DNA from 2 places in the Peptoniphilus grossensis genome. Region 1 is predicted to be linked to the other one. Evidence: a T-box and tRNA genes for the amino acid it is inferred to sense, from the RefSeq annotation. Region 1 holds a T-box; the other holds one or more tRNA genes.

Region 1 (3,427 bases):
TTCGGGAACAAAGGGTGACGAGCCTGGTGCTATTGTAGAGATTTATGAATTTGCAAAAAATTGTGGATTTGAAATTTTAGTTCTTGGAAAGGGGAAAAATAATGAATTAAACAATTATGCAACTCCAGATAGTTTAAGGGATTCTGCAAATAAAAGAGGAATAAGCCCAAGAATGCTAACTTCTTTTGTCGATGGGACTAATACAATGATTGAACTTAATGCAGTATGCAATGCTCTTGGATTTATTCCAGACATTAGGGGTTGTCATTTTGTAGACACAAGCCCTAAAAAAATTGCAGATGATTATAAACTAAAAGAAGATGGCGGAATTTTAAATTCCTATGGTGTTGTAGATTTTGCAACTGGGATAGCTCCTGGTGTATTTGCTGTAGTAAAACCAAAATCTAATATTATAGATAAAGAAATGAAATATCTTTCCATGGGCGAAGGTCCAAATTATACAATATATAGGCCTTATCATTTGACTAGTATTGAAACAATAATTTCTATCATTAAAGCGGTGGTATTGAGAGATGCATCTATTGCTCCAATGGGAGAACCCTATGCAGAAACCGTAGCAGTGGCTAAAAGAGATATAAAAAAAGGCGAAAAGCTTGATTCTATTGGTGGAGAAATGATTTTTGGAACTTTGGAAACAAAAAAAGATCAATTAGAAGGAAACCACGTGCCAATTGGTATTGTAACAGAGGGTGCTTGTGCTAAGAGAGATGTAAAAAAGGGAAGCCTAGTTACTTATGATGATATATCTTTAAATGAAGATTCAGAAATTGTAAAACTTAGAAAAATACAAGACAAGTATTTTAAAAAGTAAACAAAGATGATATAATATTTAAAATAGGTGATAAAATGAGAATAACACAAGAGACAGATTATGCTTTTAGAATTGTAAGATATCTGGCTGAAAATGAAGGAAATGTAATTGGAGCACCTCAAATTGCTGAGAACGAAGGTGTTACTAAAAGATTTACTCTGAGAATTTTGAGAAAATTAAATTTGGCTGGAATTACTGATGCAAAAAGAGGTTCTAAGGGTGGCTATTATTTAAAAAAGCCAAAAGAAGACATAACATTATACGACATACTTATTGCGATAGATGGACCTATTATAATTAATAGGTGTTTACAAAAAGATAGTTTTTGCAGCAAAAATAAATCTGGTAATGTAGGAAATTGCAAATTTCACGGTACACTCGCAAAGATTCAATCCAATATTATTAAAATGTTTGAGAATGAAACAATAGACAATTTTATATAAGCTTTGATGAGGACGGTAAATCCTAAAAACTAAGAGAGCAGTTGTTTGGTGCGAAACTGTGTTTTGAAAATTTATAGATCACCTCGGAGCTCAAAGGTCAAAAGCCTTTGCGTATTTGCGTTAAAAATTAAGTGATAGTTACCTATAATTAGGGTGGTACCGCGGCTAGTTCGTCCCTTCTCGTTTGAGAGGGGACTTTTTTATAAAATTTAGGAAGAATAAGGAGTTTTAGATGAAAAATTTTAAAGAATTATCTAAGGATAAGGTTAGTGTAAGGGAAGAAGAAATCTCAAAATTTTGGGATGAAATAGATCTTTTACACAAATCTGTGGAATCTAGAAAAGATGGAGAGAATTATATTTTTTATGAGGGTCCTCCAACGGCTAATGGCAAGCCAGGCATACATCATGTAATGGCGAGAACTTTAAAGGACTTAACTTGTAGATATCACACAATGCTAGGATATAAAGTTAAAAGAAAAGCTGGTTGGGATACACATGGTCTTCCAGTTGAAATTGAAGTTGAAAAAAAGCTTGGACTTCATAATAAACAAGATATTGAATCCTATGGAGTTGAAAATTTTAATAAAAAATGTAGAGAGTCTGTATTTGAATATGAAAAAGAATGGAGAATTCTTACTAGAAGAATGGGTTATCTAATAGATTTAGATCATCCATATATTACACTTGAAAACAACTATATTGAATCAGTTTGGCATATTTTAGACAAGATGTTTAAAGAAGGACTAATCTATGAAGGACATAAAATTGTTCCCTATTGTCCAAGATGTGGAACGGGACTTGCGTCCCACGAAGTTGCACAAGGTTATGAAGAAATAAAAACCACTACTGCAACTTGTAAATTCAAATTAAAGGGCAAGGATAATGAATATTTCTTGGCATGGACAACTACACCATGGACACTTCCATCTAATGTAGCCCTTGCTGTTAATCCAAAAGTTTTATATATAAAAGTAAAACATTCTGACGGAAATATTTATTATGTGGCAAAACAACTTGCAAAAACAGTTTTTAAAGATGATGAATATGAAGTAATAGAAGAATACATCGGTAAAGATTTAGAGTTTATAGAATATGAACAACTTCTTGATTTTTTAAAACCAGATAAAAAAGCATTTTATGTAATTTGTGCTGACTATGTAACTACTGAAGATGGTACAGGTATTGTTCATATTGCACCTGCTTTTGGTGAAGATGACTATCAAACTGCAAGAAAATATGATCTTCCAATGCTAAAACCAGTGGACGAAGAAGGAAAGTTCACTGATACGCCTTGGAAGGGTCAATTTGTAATAGATGCTGATCATGATGTGCTTAATTATCTAATGGACAAGGACTTAATGTTCTCAAAGCAAAAAGTAGTTCATAATTATCCACACTGCTGGAGATGTCATACTCCATTAATTTATTATGCACACCCATCTTGGTACATTGAAGTTACAAAATTTAAGGATAAATTAATTGAAAACAACAAGGGCGTTAATTGGTTTCCAGATTTTGTTGGTGAAAAGAGGTTTGGAAATTGGTTAGAAAATCTAAATGATTGGGCAATTTCAAGATCAAGATATTGGGGAACACCACTTCCAATTTGGAGATGTGAATGTGGTCATACAGAATCAGTTGGTTCAATTGAAGATCTTAGAAATAAAGCTGTTGAAGATGTGCCAGAGGACATAGAACTTCATAGACCCTATGTTGATGACATTCATTTAAAATGCCCAAAATGTGGAAAAGAAATGAAAAGAGAACCAGATGTAATCGACGTATGGTTTGACTCAGGAGCAATGCCCTTTGCACAATGGCATTATCCTTTTGAAAATAAAGACAATTTTGGAGATTTATTTCCAGCAGACTTTATATGCGAAGGAATTGACCAAACTAGAGGTTGGTTCTATTCACTAATTACAATTTCAACTTATATGACTGGTAAAAGTCCATATAAAAATGTACTTGTAAATGATCTTATCCTTGATAAAGAAGGAAAGAAAATGTCAAAATCAAGAGGAAATACTGTAGCTCCTTTTGAATTATTTGATAAATACGGTGCTGATGTTGTAAGATGGTATTTACTTTATGTATCTCCACCTTGGGCTCCAACAAAATTTGATGAAGATGGTCTGCGTGAAATTGAA
Region 2 (3,427 bases), 1.2 Mb from region 1:
GTAAAAAAATACTTGACAAAAAAATCTTACAAGAGTACAATAAATAAGCTACTTCAAAAGAGTAGCGAGAAACATGATAATTAAATAGTGTGAAGATAAAAGATTCATAAAGAATCAAGATTCGTAAAAGAATCACAAAGCAAACCAGAAATTCGTTTAGTTGAAAAAACAAATGAGTCATACAAATTTTAATTGAGAGTTTGATCCTGGCTCAGGACGAACGCTGGCGGCGCGCTTAACACATGCAAGTCGAGCGATGAAATTTTAGCAACTTTCTTCGGGGAGAAGCAAAAATGGATTAGCGGCGGACGGGTGAGTAACACGTGAGTAACCTACCTTAGACATTGGGATAGCCTCGGGAAACTGGGATTAATACCAAATAAAATCATAGAAGCACATGCAACAATGATCAAAACTCCGGTGGTCTAAGATGGACTCGCGTCCCATTAGCTAGTTGGTAAGGTAAAGGCTTACCAAGGCGACGATGGGTAGCCGGCCTGAGAGGGTGAACGGCCACATTGGAACTGAGAAACGGTCCAAACTCCTACGGGAGGCAGCAGTGGGGAATATTGCACAATGGAGGGAACTCTGATGCAGCGACGCCGCGTGAACGAAGAAGGCTTTCGAGTCGTAAAGTTCTTTTATATGGGAAGATAATGACGGTACCATAAGAAAAAGCCCCGGCTAACTACGTGCCAGCAGCCGCGGTAATACGTAGGGGGCTAGCGTTGTCCGGAATCACTGGGCGTAAAGGGTTCGCAGGCGGAAATGCAAGTCAGGTGTAAAAGGCAGTAGCTTAACTACTGTAAGCATTTGAAACTGCATATCTTGAGAAGAGTAGAGGTAAGTGGAATTTTTAGTGTAGCGGTGAAATGCGTAGATATTAAAAAGAATACCGGTGGCGAAGGCGACTTACTGGGCTCATTCTGACGCTGAGGAACGAAAGCGTGGGTAGCAAACAGGATTAGATACCCTGGTAGTCCACGCTGTAAACGATGAGTGCTAGGTGTCGGCAGAAGTCGGTGCCGCAGTTAACACAATAAGCACTCCGCCTGGGGAGTACGTGCGCAAGCATGAAACTCAAAGGAATTGACGGGGACCCGCACAAGCAGCGGAGCATGTGGTTTAATTCGAAGCAACGCGAAGAACCTTACCAGGGCTTGACATACTGAGGACAAGTATAGAGATATACCGTCTTCTTCGGAAGCCTCAATACAGGTGGTGCATGGTTGTCGTCAGCTCGTGTCGTGAGATGTTGGGTTAAGTCCCGCAACGAGCGCAACCCTTATCTTTAGTTGCCAGCATTTAGGATGGGGACTCTAAAGAGACTGCCGATGACAAATCGGAGGAAGGTGGGGATGACGTCAAATCATCATGCCCTATATGTCCTGGGCTACACACGTGCTACAATGGGAGGTACAAAGGGAAGCGAAATAGAGATATTAAGCAAACCTCAAAAAGCCTCTCTCAGTTCGGATTGTACTCTGCAACTCGAGTACATGAAGATGGAGTTGCTAGTAATCGCAGATCAGAATGCTGCGGTGAATGCGTTCCCGGGTCTTGTACACACCGCCCGTCACACCATGGGAGCTTGTAATACCCGAAGCCTGTGAGCAAACCGCAAGGGAGCAGCAGTCGAAGGTAGGATAAGTGACTGGGGTGAAGTCGTAACAAGGTAGCCGTATCGGAAGGTGCGGCTGGATCACCTCCTTTCTAAGGAAAAAGCTTCACACTATTTTAATTATATATGGACCTGTAGCTCAGCTGGTTAGAGCGCACGCCTGATAAGCGTGAGGTCGGTGGTTCGAGTCCACCCAGGTCCACCACAACTTAGTTTTACTAAGTTTTGAACCATAACAACTTAAAACTAATCAAAATTTCAAAAAAAACAATGAACTGGAAAAACAGAAATGTTTAAAACAAAGGTCAAGTTAAGAAGAGCACTAGGAGAATGCCTAGGCACCAAGAGGCGAAGAAGGACGTGACAAGCTGCGAAAAGCTACGGGTAGGAGCAAATATCCTAAGAACCGTAGATATCCGAATGGGGAAACCCACCTCGTAAGAGGTATCCCATACCCAATAAATAAGTATAGGAAGCGAACCAGGTGAACTGAAACATCTAAGTAACCTGAGGAAAAGAAAGAAAACTCGATTCCCAAAGTAGCGGCGAGCGAACAGGGAAGAGCCCAAAGTGCAGAAAGAAAAAATAGCCAGTCGAATCATCTGGGAAGAAGAACCAAAGAGGGTAAAAGTCCCGTAGACGAAAGCGAAGATATCTAGCACAAAAGAGTACCACAGAACACGAGGAATTCCGTGGGAATATGGGGGACCACCCCCTAAGGCTAAATACTACTTGGTGACCGATAGCGAACAAGTACCGTGAGGGAAAGGTGAAAAGAACCCCGAGAGGGGAGTGAAAAAGAATCTGAAACCTAGTGTTTACAAGCAGCGAAAGTAGACAAGAACTACGATCGCGTACTTTTTGTAGAACGGGCCAGCGAGTTACGATTATTAGCAAGGTTAAACATTACAGATGTGGAGCCGAAGCGAAAGCGAGTCTAAAGAGGGCAAAAGTTAGTAGTCGTAGACCCGAAACCGTGTGATCTATCCATGGGCAGAGTGAAGTTGAAGTAAAATTCAATGGAGGCTCGAACCGGGTAGCGTTTAAAAGCTATCGGATGACCTGTGGATAGGGGTGAAAAGCCAAACGAACACGGAGATAGCTGGTTCTCCTCGAAATAGCTTTAGGGCTAGCCTCTAGATAAGTGAAAAGGGGGTAGAGCACTGAATGGTCAAGGGGCATGCATATGTTACCAAGACCTATCAAACTCCGAATACCATATCACAAACTAGGGAGTCAGACTATGTGGGATGAGCTTCATAGTCGAAAGGGAAAGAGCCCAGACCATCAGCTAAGGTCCCAAAATAATAGTTAAGTGGGAAAGGATGTGGAGTTACTGAGACAACTAGGATGTTGGCTTAGAAGCAGCCACTCATTTAAAGAGTGCGTAATAGCTCACTAGTCAAGTGACTCTGCGCCGAAGATAACCGGGGCTAAACTATATACCGAAGCTATGGAACGTCAAACGTTGGTAGAGGAGCAATGTATGAAGGAAGAAGCAAAAGGCGAAAGCCATTGTGGACAACATACAAGAGAGAATGCTGGCATGAGTAGCGAGAGGTGAGTGAGAATCTCACCCGTCGAAAACCTAAGGATTCCTGAGCAAGGCTCGTCCACTCAGGGTAAGTCGGGACCTAAGGCGAGGCTGAAAAGCGTAGTCGATGGACAACAGGTGGAAAATCCTGTACCGATACAATCGTCAAAAAGGAAGTGGGGACGCAGGAGGATAATAAGAGCGCCCAGTTGGTGAGGCGTGCAAGCGCAAAGTCTGAAAAGTAGGCAAAACCGCTTTTCGAAAAAGATGAA

What was found. A T-box is a leader RNA that pairs with one kind of tRNA and senses whether it is charged. The one in region 1 lies ahead of ileS (isoleucine--tRNA ligase), so its partner is inferred to be a tRNA-Ile.
Region 2: it has a tRNA-Ile gene. The T-box ahead of ileS (isoleucine--tRNA ligase) is inferred to sense a tRNA for this amino acid. The anticodon was not compared.

Annotation. Positions count from the first base shown of each region.
Region 1 covers NZ_MJIH01000001.1:1,934,335-1,937,761, forward strand. Annotated here, with positions in the region: gene BIV18_RS09310 (NAD(P)H-dependent oxidoreductase) at 1-832, shown strand, start outside; gene BIV18_RS09315 (RrF2 family transcriptional regulator) at 868-1,275, shown strand; T-box leader at 1,270-1,456, shown strand; gene ileS (isoleucine--tRNA ligase) at 1,508-3,427, shown strand, end outside.
Region 2 covers NZ_MJIH01000001.1:773,598-777,024, reverse strand. Annotated here, with positions in the region: rRNA gene BIV18_RS03835 (16S ribosomal RNA) at 189-1,713, shown strand; tRNA gene BIV18_RS03830 (tRNA-Ile) at 1,750-1,826, shown strand; rRNA gene BIV18_RS03825 (23S ribosomal RNA) at 1,925-3,427, shown strand, end outside.